DNA from 4 places in the Nonomuraea sp. NPDC050153 genome. Region 1 is predicted to be linked to each of the others. Evidence: riboswitches for the same ligand, from Rfam matches in the RefSeq annotation. Region 1 holds a riboswitch; each other region holds the start of a gene.

Region 1 (5,275 bases):
CGAGTCTTGGACGGATATTGGCGGAGAATCCGCCTGCTGAGCCGAGGTATCGGGCGTGGGTGGACACGTACGCCGATCCCGGGTTCGCGGCGCTCACCGAGCGGATCGCGCAGATGATCGACGAGGCCGGTCCGGACCCGGCGCGGGCCGAGGCGCTGTTCGCCGAGGGGATGGCGCACGAGCTGGCCTTCTGGAGCGTGCCGTAGCCGTCCACAGGCTGTGGACGGTCGGGGCGCGCACGTACCCTGGTGGCATGCCGGAACTACCCGAAGTGGAGTCGCTCACCCACTTCCTGCGCGAGCGGGCCGTGGGCCGCACGGTCGTGGGGGTCGACGTGGTGGCCTTCCAGGCGCTCAAGACGTTCGACCCGCCCGTGACCGCGCTCGGTGGGCTGACGATCACCGGCGTGGCCAGGCACGGCAAGTTCCTCGACCTCGACTGCGACGGCCTCCACCTGGTCATCCACCTGGCCCGGGCGGGGTGGCTGCGCTGGCGCGACGACCTGTCGGGCGCCAAGCCGGTGCGCCCGGGCAAGGGCCCGCTCGCCGTACGCGTCCGGCTGGCGCCCGATGAGGAGGGCCTGGCGCCCGGGTTCGAGCTGACGGAGGCGGGGACGCAGAAGCGCCTTGCCGTCTATGTCACCAAAAATCCGGACGAGGTCCCCGGCATCGCCGCCCTCGGCCCCGACCCCCTCGACGAGTCCTTCACCGTCGACGCGCTCAAACGCATCCTGGGCGGCAGCCGCACCCAGATCAAGGGGCTGCTGCGCGACCAGAAGATCATCGCCGGCATCGGGAACGCGTACTCGGACGAGGTGCTGCACGCGGCGAAGATGTCCCCGTTCAAGATCGCGGCCACGCTGACGGACGCGCAGATCGCCGACCTGCACGAGGCCATCGTCACCACCCTGGGGGAGGCGGTGGAGCGGGCGCACGGGCTGGCGGCCAAGGACCTCAAGGCGGAGAAGAAGTCGGGGCTGCGGGTCCACAACCGCACGGGGCAGCCGTGCGACGTCTGCGGCGACACGATCCGGGAGGTGTCCTTCGCGGACTCCTCGCTGCAGTACTGCCCCACCTGCCAGACCGGCGGCAAGCCCCTCGCCGACCGCCGCCTGTCCCGCCTTCTCAAATGAAGTCCGAGGAAGAAGGCACTTCGGAACCGCTCGACGACTACGACGTGCGGCAGTGGGACACCCGCGAGGACTGCGAGGTGCGCCAGATCCTCGACCGCATCGCCGACAAGTGGTCGCTGCTCGTGATCGCCCTGCTCGACTGCCAGAGCCTGCGCTTCACCCAGCTCCGCCGCGAGATCGACGGCGTCAGCCAGCGCATGCTCAGCGTGACCCTGCGCCAGCTCGAACGCGACGGTCTCGTCAGCCGTAAGGTCCACCCCGTCGTGCCGCCCAGGGTGGACTACGCGCTCACGCCGCTCGGCCGCACGCTGCACGAGACCATCAAGTCGCTGGTCACCTGGACGGAGGCGCACCAGGAGGAGATCGCCGCGGCGCGTGCGGCCTACGACGCCAGGCGCGAGATGATGGAGTCATGACCGTTCCTGAGATAGAGGCCAGTGCCGTTCCCGCAGACGCTTACCTGCTCGACGTCCGTGAGCAGGACGAATGGGTCGCTGGGCACGCCCCGGAGGCCGTGCACATCCCCATGACCCAGATTCAAGGGCGGGTCGAGGAGGTGCCCGGCGACCGCACGGTCTACGTCGTCTGCCGGGTGGGCGGCCGGTCCCTGCAGGTCGCGGCCTGGCTCAACCAGCTGGGGCGCGACGCCGTCAACGTCGGCGGCGGCATGCAGTCGTGGGAGTTCGCGCGCCGCCCGATGGTCAGCGAGACCGGGCGGCAGCCGTTCGTGGCGTGAAATCTTGGTGAAGGCCCCACTGTGGCGGTTTCGCCGTCATTAAGGCATGATGAGGGCGCCAACTGCAGATTGTCGCGGGAGCTCGGGGTTTCGCCGGGCTGAGAGGGCAGCCACAGATCCGCTGCCGACCGCCTGAACCTGTCCGGGTAATGCCGGCGTAGGGAGTGCGCGATGACGCATGTCGTCGACGAAGTTCCGCTGACTCTTGAAGGCCGGCCGCCGAAGACCCTGGGCGTGCTCGACCAGGGCGCGCTCTGGGCGAACCTCGGAGTCAGCCTCCTGGGCTTCTCCGGGGCGTCCCTCCTGCTCAACCCCTTGGACAACGCTCCGCTCAGCCTGGCCGCCGCGCTCCTGGCGACCGTGGTCGGCAGCCTGATCGGCACCGCCATGGTGGGCCTGTCCGCCGTGCCCGGCACCCGGACGGGGCAGCCCGCGATGGTGCTGCTGCGGGGCCTGTTCGGGGCGAAGATCTCGTACGTCCCCACGATCCTGAACATCGTCCAGATGCTCGGCTGGGCCGCGTTCGAGCTGTGGGTGATCGCCAAGGCGGCCAGCGCGATCTTCGGCGCCGTGCCGTACCAGGCGTGGGTGATCGCGGCGGGGGTGCTGACCACGGCGCTCACGATCTGGCCGCTCGGGTCCGTCAGGCTGCTGCGGCGGTACGTCACCATCGGCGTGGTCGTGTCGATGGTGTGGTTCGCCTGGTTCTTCCTGACCAGGGCGCCCGCGCACACCGGCGGGTCCTGGACGGCGTTCGCCCCGGCCGTGGACTACGTGATCGCGCTGTCGGTGTCGTGGGTGCCGATGGCGGCCGACTTCGCCCGGCACTCCAGGTCGAGCAGGGCCGCGTTCACCGGCGTGGTCGGCGGCTACACGCTGGCTCAGGTGGCCTGCCTGGGCCTGGGCGTGTTCGCGGTGGCCCTGGCGGGGGCGGACAAGGTGGCGGCCGATCCGACGTCGGTGTTCGGCCCGTTCGTGGCGGTGCCGCTGGGCGCGCTGTTCTTCGCGATCCTGGTGCTGCGTGAGACCGACCAGTCGTTCGCCAACGTCTACTCCACCACGGTCTCGCTGCAGAACCTGATGCCGCGGGTGGACCGGCGCGTCTTCTCCATCGCCATCGGCGTGCTGAGCGTCGCTATCGCCCTGGTCGTGGACGTCAACTCGTACGGGGCGTTCCTGGGGGTGATCGGGGCGATCTTCGTGCCGATGTTCGCGGTGCTGGCAGTGGACTACTTCGTGCTCGGCGGCTCGCGCGGCTGGAACACCGCGGAGGACGCGCCCTCACGCTGGTCGAGGCTGGTGCCGTGGGCCCTCGGCTTCGTGGCGTACTGGCTGGCGACCGCCACGCCCCCGGACACGCCGTGGGGGGCCTTCTGGCAGTCGGTCCGCGAGGCCATCGGCTTCACCCGGCAGCCGTGGATGAACGGGGCGCTCGGCGCGGCCATCGTCGCCGCGCTGGTCACCCTGCTGATCGGCTGGTCGACGCGCGCTTTTCGACGTTGAGCAGGTGCTGCTTGGCCGCCGCGCCGCCCGCGTAGTCGCCGAGCGCGCCGTCCTCGCGCACCACCCGGTGGCACGGCACGATCACGCTCACCGGGTTGGAGGCCAGCGCGTTGCCGATCGCCCGCAGCGCGCGCGGCCGGCCGATGCTCGCGCCGATCTCCTCCAGCGTCGTGGTGGTGCCGTACGGGACCGCGATCGTCTTCTGCAGCACCGTACGGGCGAAAGACGTCGCCAGCACGAGATCGACGGGCGTGGTGAACGCGCGCAGGCGGCCGGAGAAGTAGGCGTCCAACTCTCTGCGCACCGGGTCGAGCCGGCTCGGGTCCGGCCCGATGAACGTGCCCACATGCCTTGTGACCAGCTCGTACACGGCGTTTTCCGGCTCGAAGCTGCACGCCGCGACCCCCTTGCCGGTCACCGCGAGCACCAGCCTGCCGACGGCCCCGTCATAGGTGCCGAACGCGACGTCAGGATGCGTCTCACCTCGATAGGTGCTGGAGGTCACACGCAACAGGGCATCGAGATCGCCGCTCGACATGCCACCACCCTCCCCACCCGCCGAGAATCACCGTGCCCGCAGCGTATCGGACGGATCGCCCGACGCACTCACCACGCCACGTGCACTATGGAGTAGTGGGGGACGAATGGGCCGGTAGTGACGACGAGATCGCTCGTGCTGCCCTCGCCGGTTCGCCCAACGCCGTCGTGGTCGTCGACCGGGATCAGAGCGTACTGGTCTGGAACGAGGCGGCCGAGCGGCTGTTCGGGTGGACGGCGGAGGAGATGCTCGGGCGCCGGGCGCCGATCGTGCCGAGCGAGCTGACCGCCGAGCACAACGCCGCGCTCGAACGCGTGCGCACCGGCGGCCAGGTCTCGGTCCGCACCAAACGTTTACGCGGCGACGGGACCCTGCTCGATGTGCGCGTCGACATCAGCGCGCTGCGCCTGGGCAGCTCCGTGGCCGGGTACGTCTGCGTGCACCACCTGGCGCGGGCCGACGCGGTGGCCAGGGACCGCATGGCGCGGCGGGCCAGGCTGGTGCGCCGGCTCACCGACGTGGTCGGCGACATCAACTCCGAGCTGGAGCTGTCGGCCGTGCTCGACCGGATCTCGGCCAGCCTCACGGAGCTCACCGGGGCGGACGCGGGCGGGTTCGTGCTGATCGAGGGCGAGCGGTTACGGCTGGTCAGCACGTACGAGCTGCCGGCGGCCATCAGGGGCACCACCAGCGACCTGCGCACGAGCCTGGTCGACAAGCTCTTACGCACCGGCAAGACCGTCATGCTGGAGTCGAACGGGCTGGAGGACCTGGTGTGGGCCCGGCTGAACGGGCTGCACACGATCGCGCTGGGCCTGGCGGCCGTCGGCGGGCGCCCGTACGGGGCCCTGTACGCGCTGTTCGCCCAGAGCACACCGGGACACCTCGAACTGGAGCTGCTGGAGCTGCTGGCCGGCCATGCGGGCATCGCCGTCGGCAACGCGGTGGCCTACCAGGAGGCGGTGCGGCAGCGGGCGCACGAGCAGGCCGTCTTCGACGCCAGCGCCGACGGCATCGCCGTGCTCGACGGATCGGGGCGGGTCGTCCGCTGGAACCCGGCCGCCGCCGACCTCACCGCGTTCCCGGCCGAGACGGTCATCGGCGGGCCGCCGCCGTTCCCGCTGCCCAAGCCGGGCGAGAAGGTCACGTTCCAGATGGAGAACGGGCGGTGGCTGGACGTCGTGAGCGCGCAGATCGACGAGACCGGCGAGGTGGTCATCGACTTCCGCGACGTGACCACGGCCAAGGAACTGGAGGAGGCCAAGGACCTGTTCCTGGCCACGACCAGCCACGAGCTGCGCACGCCGATCACGATCGTGCGCGGGTTCGCCAGCACGCTGGACAGGCGCTGGGACAAGATGAGCGA
Region 2 (5,275 bases), on a different contig from region 1:
GGCGCCCACGCTGCTGGCGTTGAACGCCCTCGGCGCGCTGATCGGCGGCCTCGGCTACGGGGCCGTGCGCTGGACCTCCTCGCCCCCGCGGCGCACGCTGCTGCTGACCGTCGGCCTGGCCGCCGCGTACGCGCTGCTGTGCCTGGTGCCGTCCCCGCCCTACATGGCCGCCATCATGATCCTCACCGGGCTCTTCCTCGCGCCCGTGCTGACGGCCGCGTTCGTGCTGGTCGGAAAGCTCGCGCCGGTCGGCACGGTCACCGAGGCGTTCGCCTGGCTGGTCACGTTGATGACGGCGGGAACCGCCCTGGGGTCGAGCGCGGCGGGGGTCATCCTGGAACACGCCACGGAGTCGCAGGCCGCTTCCGTCGGGGTGCTGAGCATCGCCGTGGGCGCCGTGGTCCTGGCGGCCGGGCAGCGCAGCCTCGTGGTCCGGGACGCCGACGCCGCGAGGGCCGCCGCGTGACCCGGATCCAGCTGGTCTGCACGGACCTGGACGGGGTCCTGCTCACCAGCGCCGGTGGCCTCAGCCCCGACACCAGGGCGGCGCTGGCCGAGGCCCGCGCCGCCGGTCTCCAGGTCATGGTCGCCACCGGGCGGCCCACCCGGGACGCCCTGGACTGGGCTCTGGAGGCCGGCATCCAGGGCCTGATCGCCTGCAGCAACGGCGCGGTGATGTGGGACACCCGCGCCGGCCGGGTGCTGTTCGACCACTGCTTCACCGCCGGCCAGGTCGAGCAGGTCTTCGCCTGGGCCGGACGGTCCGTCCGGGGCGCGGTCCTGGGCATCGACACGGAGCGCGAGCTCGTCCTGCAACCCGGCTTCGCGGACCTGGTGCCCGGCTGCTGGCCCCATGACGTGTCGGCCGACCTCATCGGCCGGGTCACCCGCGGCAACCGGGTGGTCAAGGTGCTCGTGGCTCACCCTGGGCTCTCGGCGCCCCAGCTCGCCGACGCGTTCGGGACGGTCACCGGAGTCCGGGCGACCTTCTCGACCATGCACTTCCTGGAGATCTCGCCGGAGCGCGCGAACAAGGGCGAGGCCCTGCGATGGGCGGCCGCGCACCGGAGAGTCCCCCTTGCCGCCACGGCCGCGGTGGGGGACATGCCCAACGACCTCCCCATGCTCAGGAAGGCCGGGCTGCCCGCGGCCGTCGCCAACGCGCACCCCGAGGTCAAGGCGGCCGCCCGGATCCTGCTCCCCAGCAACGACGACGATGGCGTGGCCTCCCTGATCCACGCCATCCTGCTCAGGAGAACGATCGGCTGACGAGACCGGAGGAGCTCATGGCGCGGATGGAGTGGGTGCTCGGCAGCTGCCGCCTGCTGGCCGAGACCGCCGAGGAATTCGCCCGGACCCGTCCGTTTGCCGGCCTGACGATCGGCGCGGCCATCCATCTGGAGCCGAAGACCGCCACCCTCCTCCTCACGCTGCGGCAGGGCGGGGCGCAGATCGTCGCCACCGGCAACCTGATGACCACCCAGCAGGAGACGGTGGCCGTGCTGAGGGACCAAGGCGTCAACGTCGTCGGCGAGCGCACCGGCGACCCGGAGATCCACGCGGCCCACCTGCGCGAGGTCCTCGCCTGCCGGCCGGATCTCATCCTCGACAACGGCGGGGAGCTGTTCGCCCGGTTCCTGGAGGAGCCGTACGATTCGCTGCTGGGCGGGACCGAGGAGACCACCTCGGGGCGGGCGAGACTGCTGCCGCTGCGCGACCGCATCGCGCGGCCGCTCCTGGTGATCAACGACAGCCCGATCAAGCAGTTCGCCGAGAACGAGCATGCGGTGGGCCAGAGCGTGCTCGAGTCCTTCATGCGCATCACCAACCGGGCCACGAACGGGCTCCGGGTCACGGTCGTCGGCTACGGACCCTGCGGACGCGGCGTCGCCGGCAACTTCGGCCGCGCCCGTGCCCTCGTCTCCGTGCTCGACACGGATCCGGTACGGCGGCTCAACGCGCTGCTCGACGGCTTCGCGGTGCCGGAGCGGGAGCGGGCGATCTCGTCCGCCGAGCTCGTCGTGACCGTCACCGGCGCCGCGCGCGTCCTCACCGGAGCCGACCTCCGCCTGCTGTCCGACGGCGCGATCCTGGCCAACGCCGGTCATGTCCCGTGGGAGATCGACATGGCCGACCTCCTGGGCCATCCCGACGTGGTCGGCTCCGCGGAGCCGACGGAAGGCGTCACGAGCCTCGTCCTCGGCGACGGGAGGCGCGTTCACGTGCTCACCGGCGGGCACATGGTCAACCTCTCCGGCCCGCGCCCGCTGGGAAACTCGGTGGAATCGATGGATCTCGGATTCACGCTCCAGGCACGCTGTCTGGAGTCCATCGCAGGCGGGCTCGTACCGGTCGATCAGTGCGTCGTCCCCGTCCCCCGTGACATCGACGCGAAGGTGGCGCACGCCTACGTGACCCTTGCCAACCGGATTGGCTAGGGCCATTGGTCCCGAAAGTGAAGGACTTTCGTCCCTGGCGGGGCGATCCGGGCGGCGAGAAGTTGTTATTAGGCCTGTGAGACGAGCGAGGGAGCCCGACCCGAGAGCCTCTTCGGGGGAGCGAAGGAAAGGCTGAGAGGCCGGAGAGTCGAAGGACGAACCGGCGACCCCTAGCCACCTGATCCGGACCATGCCGGCGAAGGGAGAGCGCCTCACAGGTCTTCGCCATGTGCTGCGACTCCCCCCAGCAGACTCCCCCCAGCAGACTCCCACGGCAGAGGGCCGACGGCCCTGGCGGCCGGGGACCTTCGACCCTGACCGGAACCGTCCCGGGCGTGATGCGCTGGAGGCGGAGGTGGGTGTCATGGCCGTTCTCTCGGTGAAGCACGCGCTCGGTGTGGCGCTGGAGGCGGCGCGCTGGGCGCCGTCCGTGCACAACACGCAGCCCTGGACGTTCTCGGTGTCCGGGGAGGAGATCAGCCTGCGGGCCGACCCGGACCGGAGGCTGCGCGCCGGCGACGCCTCGGGCCGGGAACTGCTGATCAGTTGCGGTGCTGCCCTGTTCAACATGCGTACGGCGATGCGGTGCGAGGGCTTCGAGCCGGAGGTGCGCACCCTGCCGGACCCGGACCGCCCGTCGTTGCTCGCCACGCTCAAGCCGGGCGGCGAGACGCATACCGACGAGGCGACCAAGGCTCTCGGCGGTGAGATCGAGTGCCGTCGCACCCACCGGGCGGGCTTCGCCGAGGTGCCGGTGCCGGACGAACTGGTCGAGCGGCTGGTCCGCGCGGCCATGGAGCACGGCGCCAAGCTGACGCCCATCCGCTCCCCGGAGGCGTTGCGGGTCGTCGCCTCGCTCACCCAGGCCGCGCAGGGCGTGCAGGCGCAGAACCGTCGCTTCACCCTGGAGATGATCCGCTGGGGGCAGCCGCCCGGCAGCAGCCGCAGGGACGGGGTTCCGGCGGAGGGCTACCCGCGTCAGGCCGTACGGACCGATCCGGACTTCCCGCAGCGTGACTACGCCTGGCAGCACGACTGGGGCAGCCAGGCCGACCAGCGAGCGGCGGCGTCCGTCGGGGTCGTGGCGCTGCTCACCACGCGGGGCGACAGCCGCCGGGAGTGGATCGACGCCGGGCAGGCGCTGCAGCACATCCTGCTGCACGCCTCCGCGTACGGGGTCAGCGCCGCCTTCCACACCCAGGCGCTGGAGATGGACCTGCTGCGCGAGTTCCTGCGGCACGAGCTCTGCTCGGACGAGTACCCGCAGATGATCATGCGGCTCGGCGTCACCTTCGACGACAAACCGTCGGTCCGCCGCAACCTGTCCGAGGTCGTGATGTGAGAACCGGCACCGCGGCCGACGCCACGGACGAGGGCCTGGCCGACGCGCTCGCTCAGCTCATGGGACGGAGTTCCTCGATCTCGCATCCCCGGTAATACTCCGACACCCGCTGTTCGGTGGTCTCGATGTAGTCGTGGAGGGCCTGGCGGGAGCGGGCGAGCGTGTCGATGTGCTCGTCCAGGCCGTGCAGGCGCGCTCGCAGGGTGTCCAGGAGCTCGGGGCAGGGCTCCAGGTCGGGGGCCGTGCCGGTGGCGCAGGGCAGCAGGTACGCGATCTCCTGGGTCGACAGCCCGGCTTCGAGCAGCCTCCGGATCTGGGCCACGGTCAGGACGGCGTCGTCGCCGTACTCGCGGTAGCCGTTGGCGCCGCGGCCGGGCTCCAGCAAGCCCTGGGCCTCGTAGTAACGCAGCTGATGCGTGTTAATCCCGGTCTGCCGGCTCAACTCGCCGATCAGCATGTCGCTCCCCCTTGACCTTCATACCGGTATGAACGTTGAGGATTCTGCCATGACCACCAACAACACTCCCGTGACCGTCATCGGCCTCGGACTGATGGGCCAGGCGCTGGCCGGGGCGTTCCTGCGCGACGGGCATCCCACGACCGTGTGGAACCGTACGGCGGCCAAGGCCGACCAGCTCGTGGCCCAGGGCGCGAAGCTCGCCGACTCGGTCGGCGACGCCGTCGCGGCCGGCTCGCTCGTGATCGTCTGCGTCACGGACTACGACGCCGCGCACCGGCTCCTCGACCCGCTGGGCGAGGCTTTCGACGGCCGGGCCCTGGTGAACCTGGGATCGGGTACGTCGTCGGGCGCCCGCGAGAGCGCCGAGTGGGCGGCGCGGCACGGCGCCGCGTACCTCGACGGCGCGATCATGGCCGTCCCCGCGGAGATCGGGGCGGACGCCGTTGTCACCTACAGCGGGCCGCGGTCGGTCTTCGAGCAGTACGAGCCGGTCCTCAGGAGCCTCGGTTCTGGAACGACGTACCTCGGCGACGACCACACCCTGTCGGCGCTGCACGAGATGGCCGTGCTGAGCCTGATGTGGAACGTCCTGAACGGCTTCCTGCAGGGCGCCGCCCTGCTCGGCGCGGCGGGGGTGGACGCCAGGGCGTTCGCCCCGCTCGCGAGCAAGGGCGTCGACATCGTGAACGGCTGGCTGGCGGCCTACGCCGAGCAGATCGACGACGGCGCGTACCCGGCCCTCGACTCCACCATCGACACCCACCTGGCCGCGATGGACCACCTCATCGACGAGAGCGAGTCCCTCGGCGTCAGCGCCGAGCTTCCGAGGTTCATCAAGGCCCTGACCGGCCGGGCCGTGGCCGACGGGCGCGGCGGCGACGGCTACGCGGCGATGATCGAGCAGTTCCGCAAGGTCTCATGAGCGCCGCACCGTACGACCCGCGCACGCTGCTCGCGGAGAGCCGGCTGGGCGTCCTCGCGACGATCAAGTCGGACGGCCGCCCCCAGCTCTCCCCCGTCATGCCCTTCTACGAC
Region 3 (5,275 bases), on a different contig from region 1:
GGCGGCCTCGTCCTTGGGCATGCTGCTGACGTCGGGCATCACCAGGCCGGCGCTGACGTAGATGTCGATCTTGGCGCCCACCCGCACCTTCTCGCCGACCTGCGGCGAGGTGCGGATGACCTTGTCGCGCTCGACCTCCTGGTCGGCCAGCCGCTTGACGACGCCCACGGTCAGCCCGGCACTGGCGATCTTGTCGCGGGCCTGGTCGCCGGTCATGCCCTCGGTGTTGGGCACGGCGACGCGCTTGGGCCCGAGCGAGGGGACCAGCGTGATCGTGGTGCCCTTCTCGACCTCGGTGTCGGCCGCCGGGTCGGTGCGGAGGATCAGGCCCGCGGCCAGCTTCTCGTCGTTGACGCCGTCGGCCTCCTGCACCTTGAGGCCGGCCGCGGCGGCGCTCTGCTTGGCCAGCGCCATGTTCTTGCCGACCAGGCTGGGCACGGAGACCATCTCGGGCTGCGCGAAGTACCAGCCCGTCAGCCCGACCGCGACCACCATCACCCCGGCGAGCGCCACCAGGAACCAGTTCGGCCTGAACCCCGGCCGCCGCCGCGACGCCGGCGCCTCCGCCCGCGGCTGGATCAAGGTGTGGGCGGGGGCGGGCTGGGGCGCCGAGGCGGCGCCGGAGGCGTTGAAGACCTGCGTCCGGGCGTGCGGGGCCGCAGGGCCCTGCGGGTGGGAGCCCGGCGGGTTGGTCAGGCGCGGAAGCATCCGGTGCGCGTCGACGGCGGCCACGAGCATCGCGGTGGCGTCGGCCGGGCGCTGGTCCGGCTCGCGGGCCGTCGCCTGGGCCACCAGCGTGTCGATCAGCGGCGGCACGTCGGGGACGACCGAGGACGGCGCGGGCACGGTGTCGTGGACGTGCCGGTAGGCCACCGACATAGGCGTCGCGCCGTCGTAGGGCTGCTGGCCGGTGACCAGCTCGAACAGCATGATGCCCGCGGCGTAGACGTCGCTGCGCACGTCGGCGGCGCCGGTGGTGACCTGCTCGGGCGCCATGTAGCCGATGGTGCCGATCATCACGCCGGTGCGGGTCTGGTTGGTGGCCTCGATGGCCCGGGCCAGGCCGAAGTCGACGACCTTGACCCGGCCGTCGTCGGTCATCAGGACGTTCTCCGGCTTCACGTCGCGGTGGACCATGCCCGCCTGGTGGGCCGCGCCGAGGGCGGCGAGCACCGGGATCATGATCTCGAGCGCCTCGCGGGCGGGCAGCCTGCCGCGCTCGCGCAGGATGTCGCGCAGCGTCTTGCCGGGCACGTACTCCATCGACAGGTAGACGACGTCATTGTCGGTGCCCTGGTCGAAGACGTGCACCACGTTGGGGTGTGAGAGGCGGGCGACCGACTTGGCCTCGCCGATGAACCTGCGCACGAACGACGGGTCCTCGGCCAGCGAGGAGTGCATGACCTTCAGCGCCACCGTCCGGTCCAGGCGGACGTCCAGCGCGAGGTAGACGGTCGCCATACCGCCCCGGGCGATCCGGCTCTCGATGCGGTAGCGCCCATCGAGGAGCCGCCCGACCAGGGGGTCCGCAGTCGTCGTATCCACCCCGCCGAGTTTACGGGCGTTTTGCCACTGGGAGGGCCCCACCGCCCGAAACCGATACTGAGACGTTCCCGTTGGAACGTCCCAGCTCCTCGCGCACCACTCAGGTCACGGCGTCATCGGCGAGGAGGCCTCGGCGTAGCGCCTGCGCGGGATGCGGCCCGCCAGCCGCGCCAGCCGTCCCGCCGCCACGGCCCCCTTCATCGCGGCCGCCATGAGATCGGGCCGCTGCGCCCTGGTGACCGCGGTGGCCAGCAGCACGGCGTCGCAGCCCAGCTCCATCGCCAGCGCGGCGTCGCTGGCCGTGCCGATGCCCGCGTCGAGCACCACCGGCACGGACGCGGCCTCCACGATCAGCTCGATGTTGTGCGGGTTGCGGATGCCGAGGCCCGAGCCGATCGGCGCGCCCAGCGGCATGACGGCCGCGCAGCCCACCTGCTCCAGCCGCCGCGCCAGCGCGGGGTCGTCCCCGATGTACGGCAGCACCACGAACCCGTCGGCCACCAGCCGCTCCGCGGCGTCGAACGTCTCGATCGGGTCGGGCAGCAGCGTCCGCTCGTCGGCGATGACCTCCAGCTTGACCCAGTTCGTGCCGAGCGCCTCCCTGGCCAGCCGCGCCGTCAGCACGGCCTCGCCCGCGGTGAAGCAGCCCGCCGTGTTGGGGAGCACCTTGATGTCCCGCTCGCGCAGCACGTCCAGGACGGACCCGGGGGCGCTCGGGTCGAGCCGCCGCATGGCCACCGTGGTCAGCTCGGTGCCGGACGCGGCCAGCGCCTGGTCGAGCACGTCGAGCGAGGGCGCGCCGCCGGTCCCCATGATGAGCCGGGAGGAGAACTTCTCCCCGGCGATGATCAGTTCATCCACCTTGCACCGCCGTCAGAACCTCCACCCGGTCACGGTCGCTGAGCGCCGTCGTCTCCCACGAGCTCCGCGTGACCACCTCGTCGTTGACGGCCACGGCCACCCCGGTGGTGGCCGTGGTCAATGTGCGTACGGCCTGCGCCACGGTCATGCCGTCGGTCACCTCGTGCGAGGCCCCGTTGATCGTCACAATCATGAAATTTCCCGAAATCTCCCAGGCGTGCACAACGCCGCCAGCTCGCCCTCTTCGCCCAGCAGGATGTCCGCCGTGAGCGGCGCCAGGAGCACGCCGCCCCGGTGGTGACCGGTGGCCAGCGTCAGCCCCGGGGTGCGGCTCGGGCCGATGAGCGGCAGGTTGTCCGGCGTACCCGGACGCAGCCCGGCCACCACGTCGGCGACCTCCAGCTCGGTGACGCCCGGCACCAGCTCCCTGGCGTCCCGCAGCAGCTCGTAGAGCCCGCCCGCGGTCACCCTGGTGTCGAAGCCCATCTCCTCCTGCGTCGCCCCGACCACCAGCTCGCCGTCACCCCGGGGGACGAGATAGACCGGCGTGCCGTGGACGGTGCCGCGCACGCACCGCGTGAGCAGTGGCTGCGGCGAGCGCAACCGCATGATCTGCCCCTTCACCGGCCGCACCGGCACCTCGGCCAGCCCGGCGCTCCACGCCCCGGCCGCCAGGATCACCCGCTCCGCCGGCAGCTCGGATCGCCGGCCGTCGCCGCCGGGCGGCTCCAGGCGTACCCCCGTGACCCGGGCGCCGTCGCGCAGCAGCTCGCCCACCCGGGCCCGTACCAGCGGGACTCCCTGCCGGTCGAGCGCGGCCAGCAGCGCCGCCGTCACGCGGCGCGGGTCCACCCAGGAGTCGCCGGGGGCCAGCAGCCCGCCCCGCGCCGAGGGGGCCAGCATGGGCTCCAGGCGGCGGCACTCGCGGCCGGTCAGCCGCTCGACGGGCAGCTCCAGCTTCTCCAGGTACGCGGCCAGCTCGTCCAGCGCGGCCAGGTCGTCCGCCCCGAACGCCACGTCGAGCGTCCCCTCGGAGCGCAGGTCCAGGGCCTCGGGGCCGGCCAGCCCCGCGTCGGCGGCCAGCTCGGCGGCGAAGGCCGGCCAGCGGCGCAGCGACGCCACCCCGAGCCGCAGCAGCGGCGCCTCGGTGTAGGTGACCTCGCTGATCGGCGCCAGCATCCCCGCCGCCGCGTGCGAGGCCCCCGAGGCGGGGGCCGGGTCCACCAGGGTGACGGGCCGCCCCGCGCGGGCCAGCCGCCAGGCCGCGGAGAGCCCGACGACCCCGCCGCCCACGATCACATCCATCCGCGCTCCCTTCGCCGGCATGATCCGGATCAGGTGTCTTGCGGTCGAAGGCCCGATGGCAGCCTTCCTCTCAGCCCGGTCACGGCCGGACTCCCGCGCGTCTTACGTCCTCCAGCCTACGGCCTCGCTGCGACGCCCCGACACCGCCCCACGTTAGGGTCATGAACGTGAACCGAGTCGTGGTGGTGGGAGCTGGGCTGGCCGGAGTGCGCACCGTGGAGGCGCTGCGCACGCGGGGGTTCGAGGGGAGGGTCACGCTGATCGGGGAGGAGCGGCATCGCCCCTACGACCGTCCGCCCCTGTCCAAGGCCGTGCTGTTCGGCGACGCCGACACCAGCTTCGTCGACACCGACCTGGCCGCGATCGACGTGGAGTTCCAGCCCGGGGTCAGCGCCAAGGCGCTGCGGGAGGGGGTCGTCGAGACGACCGAGGGCGAGATCGGCTACGACGGGCTGGTCATCGCCACCGGCGCCGAGCCGATCAGGCTGCCCGGCGACGGCCCGCAGCACGTGCTGCGCACGCTCGACGACGCCCACGAGCTCAGGGCCATGCTCGTCCCCGGCGCCCGCGTCGCGGTCATCGGCGCCGGCTGGATCGGCGCGGAGGTGGCCACGGCCGCCCGCCGCGCCGGGTGCGCGGTGACCGTGATCGAGGCCGGCCCGGCGCCGCTCGCCGCGGCGGTCGGCGCCGGGATCGGGGCTCGCACCGAGCGCTGGTACGACGGCATCGACCTGCGGCTCGACACCATGGTCGACTCCGTGGACGAGGGCGGCGTGCGGCTGGTGGGCGGCGAGTTCGTGGACGCCCACGTGGTGGTCACGGGCATCGGCGTGCGCCCGGCCGTCGAATGGCTCACCGGCGCCGACATCGACCTGCACAACGGCGTCGTCGTGGACGAGCACCTGCGCGCCTCCCTCCCGAACACGGTGGCCGTCGGCGACTGCGCCGCCTGGTGGTCGCGTCGCTGGCAGACCAGGCTCAGGGTCGAGCACTGGGACACCGCGCTCAACGCCCCGGAAGTGGCCGCCGCGAGCCTGCTGGGCGAGGACGTCGCGTACGATCCCGTTCCGTACTTCTGGTCGGAGCAGTTCGGACATATGGTGCAATACGCCGGTCATCATTTGGCAGGGGAACGGCTGATCTATCGCGGCGAGCCCGAGGGCAAGTGGTCGGCCGTCTGGCTCACGGCCGACGACGTTCCCGCAGCGGTGCTCGCCGTGGACCGGCCGCGGGACCTCGTACAGGGGCGTAGAATCATCGGCGCCGGACACCGTCTCGACGTGGAACGCCTGGTAGATCCAGAAGTCTCCCTACGGGATTGTGTTGTTTGAGCAAGCACGGCATGTGGTAGTTGTGGTTTCGTGACGCTTTCTGTTGCACAGATCGACCGGGAGACCGACCAGCTCGTCGACGAGTGGCTCACTCTCCCCGAAGTGGCCTCGCGCCTCGACCTTTCGATCGGGCGGGCCAAGCAACTCCTCAAGGACCACAAGCTGCTCGGCGTTCGCCGGGGGAGCGGCGGGCCGCAGGTGCCCGCGGTGTTCCTCGATGGAAAGGATGTGAG
Region 4 (5,275 bases), on a different contig from region 1:
TCCAGCACCGACGACCTTTCGTCCATCCCGGTGATGCCGCCAAGGTCCGCGAACAACTCGTCGGGGTATCCCGGCCGGACCCGGTCGTAGAGCTCCGGCACCTCGTTGAACACCCGACCGAGGTCACGTCGCTCCGGGCGCGTCTTCGGATCATCAGCCACGAGCGCAAAGGCTAGGAGACTCGTCCACGGGGACGCCACTGGTTAACGGCAACCGCCGACGTCACTGCGAGCAGCGGGCCACACGTCGATCACCCGGCCAACGATGCGAGCCGGGCCACGAGTCACCGGCAAAGGCGACCGCACCCGGCTCGGCGTCTGCCCAGCTTGAACTGATCGTGAACAGAATTGCTGAACACTTGTGTTCGGGGGCGCGCTTCCAGCATGATCATGATGTATCGCTTCCCGGATTTCAAGGAGGAACGGATGCGTCTACGTGCAGGGCTCCTGGTAGCCGGCATGGCCGCCGCGATCGTCAGCGTGCTCAGCGCCCCTGCTTCTGCTCAGGCGGCCGCCTGGACGAAAATCGGCGTGTACACCAGCAAGTACAACTGCGTCGACGCCGGCCAGATGTGGGTCCGCGAGGGTTGGAACGAGTACGAGTGCTCAGGGAGCGGCAGCTACTGGGAACTCTGGGTCCGGTAGTGCGGTGAACGGGACGCCGTCCTCGGCGGCGAGCTTCTCCAGGCGATCAAGGCGGACATGCCGGAGGGCCCACGGAAAACCCCCGGCGTTCGGGCGTGTCCCGGCTATATGGTGCCGTTCGTGGACACTCTGGAAAGCCTCGTCATCGCCCGCCGGCTGCGCGTCCCCATCGGCGCCGCCCCGGCCGGCTCCGCGTCCGGCTGGGGTGAGACCGCCGCCCGCCAGCTCGACGCGGCGCTGCTCAGCGTCGGCTTCACGTGCTCGGCCGCGCTGCTCGAGCGGCTGTCGGGGCTGCGCGGCGAGACCGTGGTCGACCTCGGCGTCCGCATTCTGGCCACTGTCCGCACCCTCGTGGGCGACCACGTCCAGCACAACGCGTACTTCCTGAACTTCCCCAAGAACGTGCCCGACACGCTGGAGTTCTGGGCCGGGCTGCTGCGCGAGGCGCTGCTCGACCCGGTGGCCGCCGCGCGCGTCGAGACCTCGACGCTCAACCTGCTCTCCCTGCCCGGCTACGGCCGCTACCAGCACACCTACGCCGACCTGCTGGCCGCGCACGACGAGCTGGTCCCGCTGGCCGGTGACCGGGTGACCGTGCTGGAGCTGGGCGGGAGCCTGGAGTCGGAGGCACGGGAGCTCTACTTCTCCCTGGCCGGCTCCGAGGTGCCCCTGGCCGCCGAGGACCTGGACGCGCTGCGGCTGCTGGCCGGGTTCTGCGCCGACGAGCCCGAGCGCATCCCCGTGCGCGAGAACCGCGCGATCGTCAACGAGGTCCGCCTCGCGGGCGGCCGGCCGCTGCTGGTCGACACGGTGACCGACGTGCTCCGGCTCGCCTGCGGCTGCTCCGGCGGCGACGTCACGCTGGCCGAGCCCACCAGGTTCCGTTCGTTCCGCCGCGCCGAGCGCCGCGCCCTGCTGGGGGCGCTGGACGCGGTCGCGTCCCCGGCCAAGCTCGGCGACGTGCCGCGCCACCGGGAGGAGTGGAAGCGCCTCGGCGAGCGGCTGCACCCCCACGAGTATCCGCAGTTCCCCAACGCCGCCGCCGTCTTCGAGACGGCCAGGGGCACGCGCCGGGCCGTGAGCCTGGACAGCCGGGTCGAGGCCGCCCTGTCGGAGGGCCGCACCGCCGAGGCGGTGAAGCTGCTGGAGAAGGCGCCCGGCGCGCTGCTGCGCCGCCTCGACCACCTGCTGCGGACCGGCGGGTCCGACAAGTCCGCGACGGACGCCAAGGACGTGCTGGACGCGGCGGAAAGAGCCGCCGCCGGCGCCTCCGGCCGCGTCCTGCTGTCGCTGCGCGAGCATCTGCAGAACCGGCTCGCCCCCGTCGCGGGCCGCGTCTTCACCAACCGGTACGGCAGAGCGTGGGCGACCCCCGACTCGCGTTCCCCGCTGGCGGAGCAGGCCCTGTCGCGGGCGCTGGCCATCCTGGACGAGGAGATCGCCCGCCGCCTCCCCGACCCCGGCGAGCTGATCGTCGATCCCGACGTGCTCGACGTCGCCCTGCCGCTGTCCGGCAAGGCCGTCGCGCCCGGCCTCGGCATGCTGCCCCGGGGCTCGGTCTCGGCGGTGGACGGCGAGCTGCTCAGGTTCTTCGTCCACTGGCGCGAGGCCGGGCAGCGCACCGACTACGACCTGTCCGCGCTCATGCTCGACGACTCCTACGACAACCCGACGCACATTTCCTGGACGAACTACACCAACGATTTCGCCGAGTACTCCGGTGACCTCACCGAGGCGCCCGAGGGCGCGTCCGAGTTCATCAACCTCCGGCTCGCCGCCGCGACCCAGCCGATCATCATCCCGCAGGTGCACATCTACGCCGGGGAGCGGTTCGACCAGGTCGCCGAGGCGTTCTTCGGATACATGATCAGGGACGCCGCGCAGGAGGGCAGGCCGTTCGAGCCGCGTACCGTGCGCATGAAGTCGGACCTGCGCGGCTCCGGCCAGATCGCCCTGCCGCTCGTCTTCCTGCGCGGCGGCGACGGCGGATGGCTGGTGAAGTGGCTGCACCTCTACCTGAAGGGGCACCCCGGCTTCAACCAGGTGGAGGGCAACCGCCTCACCGCCTCCCTGCTGGTGCGCTCCATCGTCGAACGCGACTACCTGCGCGTCCGCTACCTGGCCGACCTGCTGCGCGCGAAGAGCTCGCCGGCCGGGCACACCACCTACATCGGCCTGGAGGCGCCGGCCGACCTCCCGGAGGGGGCGCGCGTCTACACGCCCGGCACGCTGCACGAACTGATCCCCGCCTGATACGTTCGACTTCCGGTCGTGAGGCCATTCGGGGGCTTCCTTCTCCTGGTTCGAATCCAGGTAGGCCCCACGGGCCTACTGGCTGTCTAGCTTCCGAGCCTTCCTCACGACCGGGCCGTGCCTTCTGCTAGCGTTGGCCGCGACGCGGGGTGCCCGGGCTGCCGGGCTGAGATCACACCCGTCGAACCTGATCTAGTTCGCACTAGCGAAGGGACGTCATCGGTGACCTTCTGTGATGACCTCTGGACGCGCACGGCCACGCTGCTCAAGGCGATCCACGACCACCCGTTCAACACCGCGCTCGGCGACGGCACCCTCGACCGGGAGCGCTTCGCGTTCTACCTCGTCCAGGACGGGCGCTACCTGGTGGCCTACTCCAAGGTCCTCGCGACCGCCTCGGCCCGCGCCACCTCCCCGGCCGACGCCGCGTTCTTCGCGCAGAGCGCGCACACGGCGCTGGTCGTCGAGCGGGCCCTGCACACCGGCTACCTGGAGCAGTTCGGGCTGACGGCCGACGAGACTGCGGCCGTGGCCACCTCGCCGACCTGCCTGGCCTACTCCTCCTACCTCCAGGCCACGGCCCTGGCCGCCCCCTTGCCCGTGCTGGCCGCCGCCGTGCTGCCGTGCTTCTGGGTCTACCAGGACGTCGGCGCGGCGCTGCTCGAACGCACGGCGGGCGCGGCGGACCACCCGTACGGGACCTGGATCGGCACCTACTCCGACCCTTCCTTCGCCGCCTCGGTCGAGCAGGCCAAGGCCATCGCCGACCGGCTGGCCGCGACCGCCGACCCCGAGACGCGCCGGGCGATGGACGAGGCGTTCTGCCGGGCCACCGAGTACGAGTGGATGTTCTGGGACAGCGCCTGGCGCCTGGAGACCTGGCCGACCGGGCAATGGCTCTCCTAGGCCCCCGGGCCTCACGCGAACGACTCGCTGAGCTCCCTGCGCAGCTCGCGGGCCTGGTGCAGGTAGTGGGTGGCCAGGGTGGCGCGCCCGGAGGAGCGGTAGAGCTCCCCGAGCGTCTGGTACGTGTCCGCCTCCCCGCGGCGGTCCCCCAGCTGCTGGAAGATCACCAGGGAGCGCTCCAGCTGGTCGGAGCCGTCCGATCGGTGGCCCCTGGCCACCTGGAGCCCGCCCAGGTTCCGCATCGCGTACGCGCCGCAGTGGCGGTCGCCGAGCGCCTCGAAGATGTCCAGCGCGTGCCCCTGGAAGCGCATGGCCCGCTCCGACTCGGCGGACATGTCGTACAGGCGGCCGAGTTGCATCGACACGCAGCCCTCGCGGTGGGCGTCGCCGAGCTCCTCGGCCAGCCGCAGCGCGTCCCCGAGCCACCTGGACGCCTGCCGCAGGTCCCGCAGCGACAGGTGGACGCGCCCGATCGCCTGCCGCGCGTACGCCTCGCCGCTGCGGTCGCCGATGGCCAGGAACATGGCCAGCGCGTGCCGGAAGGACCCGAGCGCCTTGAGGTGCCGGTTGGAGAACTGGTTGACCGCCGCCAGCCCGCAGATCGAGATGGCCTCGCTGCGCGTGTCGCCCAGCTCGTGGAAGATGACGCGGGCCCGCCGGAACATGTCCTCGGCCTCGGCGTAGCGGTCCTGGTAGAGGCAGACCTGGGCCAGGCCGCGGAGCATGGCGGCCTCCCCGTGGCGGTCGCCGGCCGCGCGGGCGCTGTCCAGGGCGAGGCGGTGCGTGAGCTGCCACTCGTCCAGGAGGCAGTGCAGGTCGAAGTACGGGACCAGGGTGGCGGCCAGCCCCCACGCGGACTGGGCCAGGCCCGCGTCGGCGGCCAGCCGTACGGCCTCCACCAGGGACTCCCGCTCGGCGTCGAACCACGACAGCGGCTGGGCGGTGAGGCGGCCGAGGGTCTCCCGCTCCAGGCTCCAGCGGGGCGCCAGGTCGGACGTCAGCCCGAAGAGGGTGGTGGGAAGTCGTAAGGAGGCGTGTTCGGCGGCGGTCAGCCAGCCGCCGAGCACCCGGGCCAGCGCGTGCCGCTCGGTGTCGCCGCCCGCCTTCTCCTTGGCGGCGCAGCGGATCAGGTCGTGGAGCCGGTAGCGGGGCTGGCCGACGTGGTCGGTGCCGGCCAGCCGCAGGAGGTTCGCGTCGACCAGGGCGTCCACGACGGCGTCGGCGCGGGGCCGGTCGAGCACGGCGTCGGCCACCCAGCCCGGCACGGACTGCTCGCCGAGCAGGCCGATCGCGCGAAAGGCCAGGGCGGCGTCGTCGGGCAGCCGCTGGTAGCTGAGCTCGAAGGAGCCGCGTACCTCGAGGTCTCCGACGCGTAACTCGTCGAGGCGGCCGGCCTCGTCCTCCAGCCGCTGCCGCAGCACGGCCAGCGACCAGCCGGGCCGTCCGGCCAGCCGAGAGCCGGCCACCCGGAC

Evidence for each region. A riboswitch is a leader RNA that binds a small molecule or an ion and turns the genes downstream of it on or off. The one in region 1 is predicted to bind thiamine pyrophosphate.
Region 2: it holds a riboswitch for thiamine pyrophosphate, as region 1 does, so the genes downstream of both, ACIBQ1_RS50060 (Acg family FMN-binding oxidoreductase) here and ACIBQ1_RS30635 (purine-cytosine permease family protein) in region 1, are expected to answer to the same signal.
Region 3: it holds a riboswitch for thiamine pyrophosphate, as region 1 does, so the genes downstream of both, thiO (glycine oxidase ThiO) here and ACIBQ1_RS30635 (purine-cytosine permease family protein) in region 1, are expected to answer to the same signal.
Region 4: it holds a riboswitch for thiamine pyrophosphate, as region 1 does, so the genes downstream of both, tenA (thiaminase II) here and ACIBQ1_RS30635 (purine-cytosine permease family protein) in region 1, are expected to answer to the same signal.

What each region holds. Positions count from the first base shown of each region.
Region 1 is NZ_JBITJQ010000014.1:23,385-28,659, forward strand. It holds gene ACIBQ1_RS30615 (TenA family protein) at 1-206, shown strand, start outside; gene ACIBQ1_RS30620 (Fpg/Nei family DNA glycosylase) at 254-1,132, shown strand; gene ACIBQ1_RS30625 (winged helix-turn-helix transcriptional regulator) at 1,129-1,548, shown strand; gene ACIBQ1_RS30630 (rhodanese-like domain-containing protein) at 1,545-1,868, shown strand; TPP riboswitch at 1,933-2,050, shown strand; gene ACIBQ1_RS30635 (purine-cytosine permease family protein) at 2,040-3,371, shown strand; gene ACIBQ1_RS30640 (methylated-DNA--[protein]-cysteine S-methyltransferase) at 3,328-3,909, opposite strand; gene ACIBQ1_RS30645 (ATP-binding protein) at 4,005-5,275, shown strand, end outside.
Region 2 is NZ_JBITJQ010000035.1:65,685-70,959, forward strand. It holds gene ACIBQ1_RS50045 (MFS transporter) at 1-466, shown strand, start outside; gene ACIBQ1_RS50050 (HAD family hydrolase) at 463-1,269, shown strand; gene ACIBQ1_RS50055 (adenosylhomocysteinase) at 1,287-2,438, shown strand; TPP riboswitch at 2,543-2,660, shown strand; gene ACIBQ1_RS50060 (Acg family FMN-binding oxidoreductase) at 2,803-3,780, shown strand; gene ACIBQ1_RS50065 (MerR family transcriptional regulator) at 3,833-4,237, opposite strand; gene ACIBQ1_RS50070 (NAD(P)-dependent oxidoreductase) at 4,287-5,162, shown strand; gene ACIBQ1_RS50075 (PPOX class F420-dependent oxidoreductase) at 5,159-5,275, shown strand, end outside.
Region 3 is NZ_JBITJQ010000001.1:120,948-126,222, forward strand. It holds gene pknB (Stk1 family PASTA domain-containing Ser/Thr kinase) at 1-1,545, opposite strand, end outside; gene ACIBQ1_RS00630 (thiazole synthase) at 1,651-2,406, opposite strand; gene thiS (sulfur carrier protein ThiS) at 2,399-2,599, opposite strand; gene thiO (glycine oxidase ThiO) at 2,596-3,711, opposite strand; TPP riboswitch at 3,701-3,818, opposite strand; gene ACIBQ1_RS00645 (NAD(P)/FAD-dependent oxidoreductase) at 3,873-5,042, shown strand; gene ACIBQ1_RS00650 (Rv2175c family DNA-binding protein) at 5,073-5,275, shown strand, end outside.
Region 4 is NZ_JBITJQ010000007.1:374,885-380,159, forward strand. It holds gene ACIBQ1_RS20985 (class I SAM-dependent methyltransferase) at 1-161, opposite strand, end outside; gene ACIBQ1_RS20990 (hypothetical protein) at 426-644, shown strand; gene ACIBQ1_RS20995 (hypothetical protein) at 765-2,897, shown strand; TPP riboswitch at 3,033-3,128, shown strand; gene tenA (thiaminase II) at 3,120-3,803, shown strand; gene ACIBQ1_RS21005 (BTAD domain-containing putative transcriptional regulator) at 3,815-5,275, opposite strand, start outside.